2 regions of the Pannonibacter sp. genome follow, and region 1 is predicted to be linked to the other one. Evidence: riboswitches for the same ligand, from Rfam matches in the RefSeq annotation. Region 1 holds a riboswitch; the other holds the start of a gene.
What was found. A riboswitch is a leader RNA that binds a small molecule or an ion and turns the genes downstream of it on or off. The one in region 1 is predicted to bind cobalamin.
Positions count from the first base shown of each region.

Region 2: it holds a riboswitch for cobalamin, as region 1 does, so the genes downstream of both, nrdH (glutaredoxin-like protein NrdH) here and ACTIFE_RS11165 (aromatic ring-hydroxylating oxygenase subunit alpha) in region 1, are expected to answer to the same signal.

Region 1 is NZ_JBHYDX010000013.1:112,787-117,688, reverse strand. It holds gene ACTIFE_RS11170 (2Fe-2S iron-sulfur cluster-binding protein) at 1-1,166, opposite strand, end outside; gene ACTIFE_RS11165 (aromatic ring-hydroxylating oxygenase subunit alpha) at 1,179-2,423, opposite strand; cobalamin riboswitch at 2,534-2,757, opposite strand; gene ACTIFE_RS11160 (ABC transporter ATP-binding protein) at 2,878-4,644, opposite strand; gene ACTIFE_RS11155 (metallophosphoesterase family protein) at 4,641-4,902, opposite strand, start outside.
Region 2 is NZ_JBHYDX010000021.1:6,547-11,448, forward strand. It holds gene nrdE (class 1b ribonucleoside-diphosphate reductase subunit alpha) at 1-1,926, opposite strand, end outside; gene nrdI (class Ib ribonucleoside-diphosphate reductase assembly flavoprotein NrdI) at 1,920-2,318, opposite strand; gene nrdH (glutaredoxin-like protein NrdH) at 2,328-2,549, opposite strand; cobalamin riboswitch at 2,804-3,028, opposite strand; gene ACTIFE_RS14890 (YeeE/YedE family protein) at 3,114-4,160, opposite strand; gene ACTIFE_RS14895 (ArsR/SmtB family transcription factor) at 4,222-4,563, opposite strand; gene ACTIFE_RS14900 (hypothetical protein) at 4,679-4,902, opposite strand, start outside.

The DNA.
Region 1 (4,902 bases):
ATCTCCTCCTGCGTGATGCCGCCATTGTGGGTCATGGTGACGTCGCCCGCCGTCATCTTCACCTTGCAGGTGCCGCACATGCCGGCCTCGCAGGCGGCCGGGATGCGGACGGAAGCCGCGCGGGCCGCCTGAAGTAAGGTGGCGCCGGGCGGGGAGGTCATGCGCATGTCGCTGCGGCTGAACTGCAACTCCAGGCCGTCGCTGGCCGGGTCCGCCCCGGCGGGGGGCGACAAGTCGGGCGCGCCCGGTTCCCTGACTGGCCCTGCGGCCTGTCCGGGCGCTTCAACGGTGCCACTCGCCATTGCAAGGCGTAATGGGACGGTAGGCGCGATGGTCAGTGCGGCGGGGATCGCCACGGGCTGATCTGTTGCAATTTTTGCCGGCGCGCCGAAGCTTTCCTCGTGGTAGTGCCGCATGTCGAAGCCGGCATCTTCCAGCATCAGGCGCACACCGGCCATGAAGGGTTCCGGGCCGCAGCAGAAGATCTCCCGCTGCCGGTAGTCGCGCACCAGGAACTTCAACCGCGCCATGTCGATGCGCCCGGTCAGGCCGTGCCAGCGGTCGGCGGCGCTCTTGCGCTCCACCATCAGCCCCAGTGCCAGCTTCGGCATCTGCCGCTCTAGCATCTCCAGTTCGTCGCGAAACAAAAGATCGGCGGGCGTGCGGCCGCAGGTGAGAAAAGCCACGTCGCTGGCCGGGGCCGTGTCGGCCATCGCGCGCAGCATCGAAATCATCGGCGTGATGCCGGAGCCCGCAGACAGGAACAGATAGCGCTCGGCCAGATGGTTCCAGTGGCTGAAATGTCCGGCCGGGCCGCTCGCGGTCAGCGTCATGCCCGGCACCAGCGTGTCGAACATCCAGCGCGTGCCGATGCTGCAGCCTTGCGCCTTCACCGTCACCGAGGCGGAGAAGGGCCGCGTCGGCGTGGAGGAGAGCGTATAGGTCCGCCACACCGGCCCGCCGGGCACCGGCAGCTCCAGCGTCACGAACTGGCCGGGCTTGTAGGAGAACCAGCCGCCGCCTTCGGGCCGAAAGACGAAGGTCTTCACGTCGGCGGTTTCGTCGATCACGGCCAGCACCTCCAGCCGCGTTGCCGGTCCCTTCCAGGGGGCGGTGCTGGCGAAGGGCAGGGCGAGGCCTGCGGCAAAATCCGGTTTGACGGTCATGGATCAGGATCCTCAGGCGACGCTGCGCAACGACTTGGCACCTGTCGTCAGGCGCGTTTCGACATTGCGGCAATACCAGTCAACGAACTGCATCACGCCGCCCTCGTGCAGTTCGGAATAGGGGCCGGGCTCATAGGCGGGCGACTTGATGCCGAAGGCATTCTCCTCGACGATCCGCCGGTCCTGGTCGTTGGTCTGCATCCAGACATGGGTCAGCGTGTCGAGGTCATAGTCGACGCCCTCGACCGCGTCCTTGTTGACCAGCCACTTTGTGGTCACGGCCGTCTCGGTGGCGCTGATCGGCAGCACGCGGAAGGTCACCGCGTGGTCGGTCAGCACGTGGTTCCAGGTGGTCGGATAGTGGAACAGCAGCAGCGCGCCGATCCGCTCCTGGGTCACGTCTGCCGACAGAAGCTCCTGTACGGCAGGCCGACCGGAGATGGTGTAGCTCGCAGCATCGCCGATCAGCGGGGTGCGGCAGGCGCGGAACTGGCCGCTCTCGTGCATCTGGAACCGGCTCGGCAGGCCGCCCGCTTCCAGCCGCGTCCAGTGCTCGGTCAACTCCGGGTCCTCGTCGCCGCCAGAGACGCCAGTCACCGTCGGGGCTTCCGGATAGGTCTTGCAGAGTTCGGGGTGGTTGCCGGCGCAGTGGTAGCACTCTCGGTTGTTCTCCCAGACGAGCTTCCAGTTGCCCTTCTCGATGATCGTGCTCTCGAAGGCGACCTTGGCCTCGGTGAGGCGGTGCGGCGCGAAATAGGGTTGCATCAGCTCAGCAAAGGGCGCGAACTCGGACGGCTTGTCCGCAAGGCAGATGAAGATGTAGCCGGCCACGCTCTCGCAGGCGACGGCTTTAAGCGAGAACTGCGACTTGTCGAAGTCCTCGGCCATCTGCCGCGCATAGAGCAGGCTGCCGTCGAGGTCATAGGTCCACTGGTGATAGGGGCAGACGAGCCTTGCGCTTGAGCCGCGATGCTCCGTGCAAACCCGGCTGCCGCGATGGCGGCAGGAATTGTGGAAGGCACGGATCTGGCCATCGCTGTCGCGCAGGATCACCACCGGATAGTCGCCGACCTGCACGGTGAAGAAGCTGCTGGCCTTGGCCACCTCGCAGTCATGGCCGACGAACAGCCAGTCGCGGTACCAGATAAGATCCAGGTCGAGCTTGAAATACTCCGGATCGATGTAAAAGGCCTGATCGAGAGAAAAGCCTTCCCGCCGGGTCTTTACGCGGCTCAGCATGTCATTGCGAACGTCCATGGCCTCACATTCCGCTTGCCGGCGGGGGACTGGGGGCAGGGACAGGTGCGCTCCGGCGGTCTCCCTCCGCCACAGCCTGCACCGCCCCGGTCCGCCCACCGCGATCCGTTGGGTTCCTGATGGCCAGGGCTGGTTTCCGGGCTTCGAGGCGGCCTTGCGGCCCGGATGCGGCACCTTCCCGGGTTGCCCCAGTGGCTCCTCCACCGCGCTCCTGTCCTCGCCACCGTTGCGGGGGCAGCGCCGGCTTGCCATGCGCCACAAGGCCCATGTCACCGGCTTCCCAATTCTCCCTGCCGCGTCGCCGAGGCAGGGCACCCTGGTCATGCCCCAATCCACCACGGGCGGGCCGTTGCGGATAATCCGAAAACGACACGCCATGCCGGTTCTGCGACGCAGCATCGCAGCGCAAACAGGTTGCGCCTGTCCGATCGCGCAACTGGCGCAAGGCCGGATGTCAGGCGGCTTCCGCGCGGACGAAATGCCCGGGGCTCATTTCGATCAACGGCAGCTCCTCAAGCGTCTCGCCCGGGCGGGTGAAGGCCATGGCCGGCGGGACACTGAGACGCATCGCACCGGCCGGCCGCCTGCGCTCCGGGTCAGCGGCCGGGACAGCCGCCAGCAGCCGCCGCGTGTAGCTGTGCCTCGGCTGCGCCAGCACCTCGGCAGTCGGTCCCATTTCGACGATCTGGCCGCCATACATCACCGCGATGCGGTGACTGACCCGCTCGACAACAGCAATATCATGCGAAATGAAAAGAAATGACATGTCCTCGCGCTGCTGCAAGTCGAGCATCAGATCCGTCACCTGACGGGCAATCGAAACGTCCAGTGCGGAGACCGCTTCATCGGCAACGATCAGTTTGGGTCTGACCGACAAAGCGCGCGCGATGCAAAGCCGCTGCCGTTGCCCGCCGGAGAACTGGTGCGGGTACCGGTGAATGCAGTCTGCTTCGAGCCCGACCCGCATCACCAGTTCGACAGCCAGTGCCTTCTGGTCCCTTTCGATGACAAGTCCGTGGATCCGGGCCGGCTCGGTCACAAGCTCATGCACCGGCAGGCGCGGGTTGAGGCTGGCAAACGGATCCTGAAACACCATCTGCGCCAGCCGTCTTTCTGGTCTCAGCGCTGCGGCCGAGAGGCCGGTCAAGGGCCGGCCTGCCACTTCGATGTGACCCTCGGCCGGTTCGACCAGTCGCAGAACACTGCGCGCCAGCGTGGACTTGCCGCAACCAGACTCGCCGACGAGACCGAGCGTCTCGCCCTCGTTCAGCGTCAGGCTGACATTGCGCACCGCATGCAGTTCCCCCTGCACCCGGCGCAGGAAGCCCTTGCGCATCTGGAACCGGGTGGAAAGGCCCGTGACCTTCAGCACCGGCGTCGTGCCGGCTGGCCCGGTCAGGCTGCCGCTGCCGAGGCGCGGCGTGGCGGCCATCAGCGTGCGTGAATAGGCGGCCTGGGGCGACCGGAACAGGTCGGCGACACGGGCCTCCTCGACCGCCAGCCCATGCCGCAACACGAGAACCCGATCCGCGATCTCCGAGACGACGCCCATGTCATGCGTAATGAAAAGAAGTCCCATGCCGATCTCGGCTTGCAGCGACCGGATCAGGTCGAGGATTTCGGCCTGCGTCGTCACGTCCAGTGCCGTGGTCGGTTCATCTGCAATGAGAAGGTCCGGGCGGCAGGCCAGCGCCATGGCGATCATTACCCGCTGGCGCAGGCCGCCGGACAATTCATGCGGATACTGTCCCAGCCGGCGCTGCGCGTCGGGAATGCGCACTGCCTCCAGCCCGGCCTTGGCCTCGGTTAGGGCCGCGCGTTCGCTCATGCCGCGATGCCGGATAAACACTTCGGCGAGTTGGGCGCCAATGGTCATCACCGGGTTCAGCGAGGTCATTGGTTCCTGGAACACCATGGACACCCGGTTGCCGCGAATGTCGGTCAGGGCGTCGTCGGAAAGTCCGGTCAGCTCGATCTGGTCGCTCCCTGCGCCAAGCAGAACCCGACCGCCAGCGATCTTGCCGCCTTCGCGTTCGATCAGGCGCAGGATGGCGAGCGCGGTTGCCGACTTGCCTGAGCCGGATTCCCCTACCAGCGCCAGCGTCTCGCCGGCGCCGATGGAGAAGCTCAGGCCCTTCACGGCCTCATGCGCGCCGAAGGCCACCTTCAGGCCCTCGACGGCCAGGATCGGCTGGCCGGTGGTCTCCGGCGCGGCGGTCATGCTGCGGTCCGCCGGCGGGCGGCAAACTCGGGCAGGCTATCAAACACCGGCATCACCGGCGTCCAGCGCTCCGCCGTTGGCGTGAAGCCAAAGCGGACCGGATCCTTGCCCTCGACCTGCCAGGAGACGGTGTCGCCAAGCTCCAGGATTCCGAAGGCGCCGGCCGGCTCGCCCGAGGTGGTGAAGCTCTCGGTCAGCGACTGCTGCGTCATGTGGACGATGCCGTCGACCTTCGTGATGGTGTTCCAGTGCACGTGG
Region 2 (4,902 bases), on a different contig from region 1:
GTAGGCTGCCGGATAATAGACGCGGCCGATCTTGCCTTCCTTGCGGATCTCGATCTTCGACACGATCGGATGGATCGAGGAGGTCGAGTGATTGATGTAGGAGATCGATCCGGTCGGTGGCACGGCCTGGAGGTTCTGGTTATAGAGCCCGCCAGTCATCACGGCGGCCTTCAGCGCCCGCCAATCATCCTGGGTCGGGATAGGAATGCCGGGATCGGCAAAGAGCTGCGCCACCTTCGATGTCTTCGGCGTCCAGGCCTGATCCGTGTACTTGTCGAAATAGGCACCAGAAGCATATTTCGAGGCCTCAAAGCCCTTGAAGCTGCGCCCCTTTTCCACCGCGAGCCGGTTCGACGCCCGGATGGCGTGATAGGTCACCGTGTAGAAATAAATGTTGGTGAAGTCGACGCCTTCCTCGGAGCCGTAGTGGATGCGCTCGCGGGCGAGATAGCCGTGCAGGTTCATCTGGCCAAGGCCGATGGCGTGGCTGTCCTCGTTGCCCTTGGCGACCGACGGCACGGAGGCGATGTTGCTCATCTCCGACACGGCCGTCAGCGCACGGATCGAGGTCTCGATGGTCTTGCCGAAGTTGGCGCTGTCCATCGTCTTGGCGATGTTCAGCGAACCAAGGTTGCAGGAAATGTCCTTGCCGAGATGGGCATAGGACAGGTCCTCGTTGAAGCGGCTTTCCTCGCTGACCTGCAGGATTTCCGAGCACAGGTTGCTCATCGAGATACGTCCGGCGATCGGGTTGGCCCGGTTCACCGTGTCCTCGAACATCAGGTAGGGATAGCCGCTCTCGAACTGGATCTCGGCTATGATCTGGAAGAACTCGCGCGCCTTGATCTTGGACTTGCGGATCCGCTTGTCCTCCACCATCTCGCGGTACTTTTCCGTCACCGATATCTCGGTGAAGGGAACGCCATAGACCCGCTCGATGTCATGCGGCGAGAACAGGTACATGTCCTCGTTGTTCTTCGCGAGTTCGAACGTGATGTCCGGCACGACAACGCCGAGCGACAGCGTCTTGATGCGGATCTTCTCGTCCGCGTTCTCCCGCTTGGTGTCGAGGAACCGCAGGATGTCCGGGTGGTGCGCGTTGAGATAGACCGCGCCGGCGCCCTGGCGTGCGCCAAGCTGGTTGGCATAGGAGAAGCTGTCTTCCAGCAGTTTCATCACCGGGATGACGCCGGACGACTGGTTCTCGATCTGCTTGATCGGCGCACCGGCCTCACGAATGTTGGTCAGGCTGAGGGCGACGCCGCCGCCGCGCTTGGACAGCTGCAGGGCGGAGTTGATCGACCGGCCGATGGACTCCATGTTGTCCTCGACCCTGAGCAGGAAGCAGGACACCAGTTCGCCGCGCTGCTTCTTGCCGGCGTTGAGGAAAGTCGGCGTCGCCGGCTGGAAGCGGCCGGAAATGATCTCGTCCATCAGATCACGGGCCAGCTGCTCGTCGCCGCGCGCCAGCGTCAGCGCCACCATGCAGACACGGTCCTCGTAGCGCTCCAGGTAGCGCTTCCCGTCGAAGGTCTTCAGCGTGTAGCTGGTGTAATATTTGAACGCGCCGAGGAAGGTCGGGAAGCGGAACTTCCTGTCATAGGCAGCATCGAAAAGGTCGCGGACGAACGCGAAGGAATACTGCGCCAGAACCTCGGGCTCGTAGTATCCTTCGGTCACCAGATAATCGAGCTTCTCCTTGAGGTTGTGGAAGAAGACGGTGTTCTGGTTCACATGGGTGAGGAAATACTGCCGCGCCGCTTCCCGGTCCTTGTCGAGCTGGATCCGGCCGTTCGCATCATAGAGGTTCAGCATCGCGTTGAGCGCGTGATAGTCCAGCTCCTCGACGGGCCGGCCCTTGCGGTCGGCCGTGAGGGGCTGCGCGGCTGCGTCATCCGCTTCCAAGAGTGAGGGCGTGTCTAGCATGTCCAAAACCGTTCCAGTCCCTGGCTGACATTCGCGACATCCTCCGCCGTGCCGAGCAGCTCGAAGCGGTAGAGGAACGGCACCTGGCATTTGGCCGCGATGATGTCGCCGGCGAGCCCGTAGGCCGCGCCGAAATTGGTGTTTCCCGCGGCGATGACGCCGCGGATCAGTGCGCGGTTCCGCTCGTCATTGAGAAAGCGGATCACGGGCTTGGGCACAGCTCCCTTGGACGTACCACCGCCATAGGTTGGGGTGACCAGCACGAAGGGCCGGGTCGCAAGCGGAGCCGGTGCGGCGGCATCCACCGGCAGGCGCAGCGCGTCCTGGCCAAGCTTTTCGACAAAGCGGCGCGTATTTTCCGAGGTGCTGGAGAAATAGACGAGCCCGCTCATCGCTGTGCCTCAGGCAAGTCCGCCGATCAGGTCGGGACGGAACCCGGCCCAGTGCTGTTCCCCGGCGATCACCACCGGAACCTGGCGGTAGCCGAGGCCCGTGACGAGGTCATAGGCCTCCGCGTCTTCGGAAATGTCGACCAGGGTGTAGGTGATGCCCTGGCGCTCCAGCGCACGGGTGGTGGCGTTGCACTGGACGCAGGCGGGCTTGCTGTAGACGGTGACGGTCATGACATGGCTTTCGAAAGGCAAGCCGACAGGGTGCAGCACGGCGTCCGCAGTCGGCTTTGATAGGGAATTGGGATCAGGCAGCCTGAGGCAGGCAGCCCGGGTCACGCATTGCGGCTTGGCCGCCCAGGCGGAAACTGGAACATCGAACTGATCAACATGACTTCACCCCGAAGCACAATTGCAGGGAACCGGGGAAGCAGGCGGCCGGCGTGAGCCGGACGCGCCAGACATGCCCCCTACCGGTCACCCCGCCGGTGGACGTTTCGCTCAAGGCAGGTCTCCTGGCTCACGGGTCATCACGCTGTACCCAGCCTTCCCGGCTTCTTGAGGAAGCCAGTGGCGCGGTTCGGGTATACGCTCGCCGTTCACAGTTGCGGGGGCAGCTGCGGCTTGGCAAGGCTTTGCAGCCCCGCGTTCCGCATTCCCATCTTAGCCGTCGATCCACTCGAATCGACGGAACCTTGAACGCTACATATAGTAGTTCAAATCCGCTTAGCGTCAATAGGTGCTAAAGGTATGGCGTGTAGGAGGCACTGAGCAGGAGCGCTGAACCAATCAGCAGGCTCATTCAACCTGATAGCCGCCAATCAGTTGCCGCAGCCCAAGAAGGCAGCCGGCGCTGATGGCCAGGAGCGTGACAGGCCCGGACCAGGACAGGGTGGCGAACGCGGTGACGCCCTGTCCGACGGAGCAGCCCATGGCAACAACACCGCCGACGCCCATCAGCATGGCTCCGACAATGGCGCGGCCCAGTTCGCGGGGATCTTCACACGCCTCCCACTGGAACAGGCCCCGCACCATTGAGCCAATAAATCCGCCAAGGATCACGCCCACAACGATACCGACCGAGAAGGAGATTCCGCCTGCCGTGGATGTCATGAGGAACAGCAGCGCCCTGCCCACCGGAGCGGTGAAGGACGGACCTTCGACGTCGATTGCACCAAGGCTAGTGTCTGAGAGCCAGGAAGTTCCCGCAAGGCAACCGGCGACAGCAAGACCGGCTGCAATGCCCCAGAACAGCATATGCGGTTCGCGGCGCAAAGGGCCGTAGGACAAGCCCCAGAAACCGAGGCCGCTGGCAATGACGGAAATGACCAGCGCGGGCGGCAGACCGGCATGGGTTTGCAGGTCGTGCAGTATGCCTTGAGGGCCGAGGGCGTCTTCCTGCGGAAACAACGCGATGCGCAGGGGCGCCAGCGGACCCGATAGGGTGACGTAGGCGGCAATGGCGATGACCACGACAATGACCAGGGCGCGAATGTCGCCGCCACCCATCCGGGTGAGGGCGCCAAAACCGCAATTGCCGGACATGGCCATGCCATAGCCGAACATCAGACCGCCGACGATCGAGGCTACCGGGTTCCAGACCAGCTCGTGGTAGAATGTCATCTCAAGATGGACGTAGCCGGCGAGGGCAGCGAATTGCGTTGCCAGAACAGCGACGCCGAGAACGATTCCCCACAGCCGAAGCTTGCGCGCATCCTTGCCGTAGACGGCCATCTCGAGTGCAGAAACCGTACAGAAATTTCCGAGCCGCCCGGCAAGTCCCAGCACGGTTCCGCCGGCCAGGCCAATCAGGGCTGCGAGGAGGCCATAAGGCATGGCATCCATGTTGTTCTCCTCCCGTCCAGTCGCGCATCGGCCCAGTGGGTAACCGGTTCTCCGGCAGGTCTCAGGCCTGCCTGCCGAACAGTTTCGCGAGGACTTCGATCATCGCGCCGACCCGAGGGTCCAGCAGCGAGTAGTAGATCGTTTGTCCGTCGCGCCGCGCACTTACCATCCCCTCGAGCCGGAGGCGTGCGAGTTGCTGGCTGACGACAGCCTGACGCGATGACAGCAGGTTTTCAAGCTCGGTGACACTCTTGGGGCCACTTGAAAGATGGGCGAGTATGGTCAGGCGTCCATCGTGGCCCATCGCCTTCAGAAAGGCAGCAGCCTCGTTCGACTGCTCGACCAGTCCGGAAAGTTCGGATGACGGCGACCGGCCATCAATGTTTTCCTCGACTGCGGACACGTGGCGACCCCGATGCTTGAGCGCCCTAGATAAAACGTCAGCTTCGCACCTGCAACGCAAACCCCGCAGTTTCCCTGTAGAAGTTTTGGTTGCTGCGGCTTGCCGGCCGCTAGTGTTATGGCACCTTCGCCTTTTCGATCAGTTCTGCCAGCATCGGCCAGAAGAAATCTTCGCCAGGGTATCCTTCGATCCGTCCCATCTCCTGCCCGCCGCGAACAAGGACGAAAGTCGGAGTGAAAGCAGGCCGTGAGGCGAGGTGAATACCCTCAGGCAGGGGAGATTGCAGTTGCAGAAGGCGCAGCGGGGCAGCTTTGCCCTCATCGGTGAGTGCGAATTTCG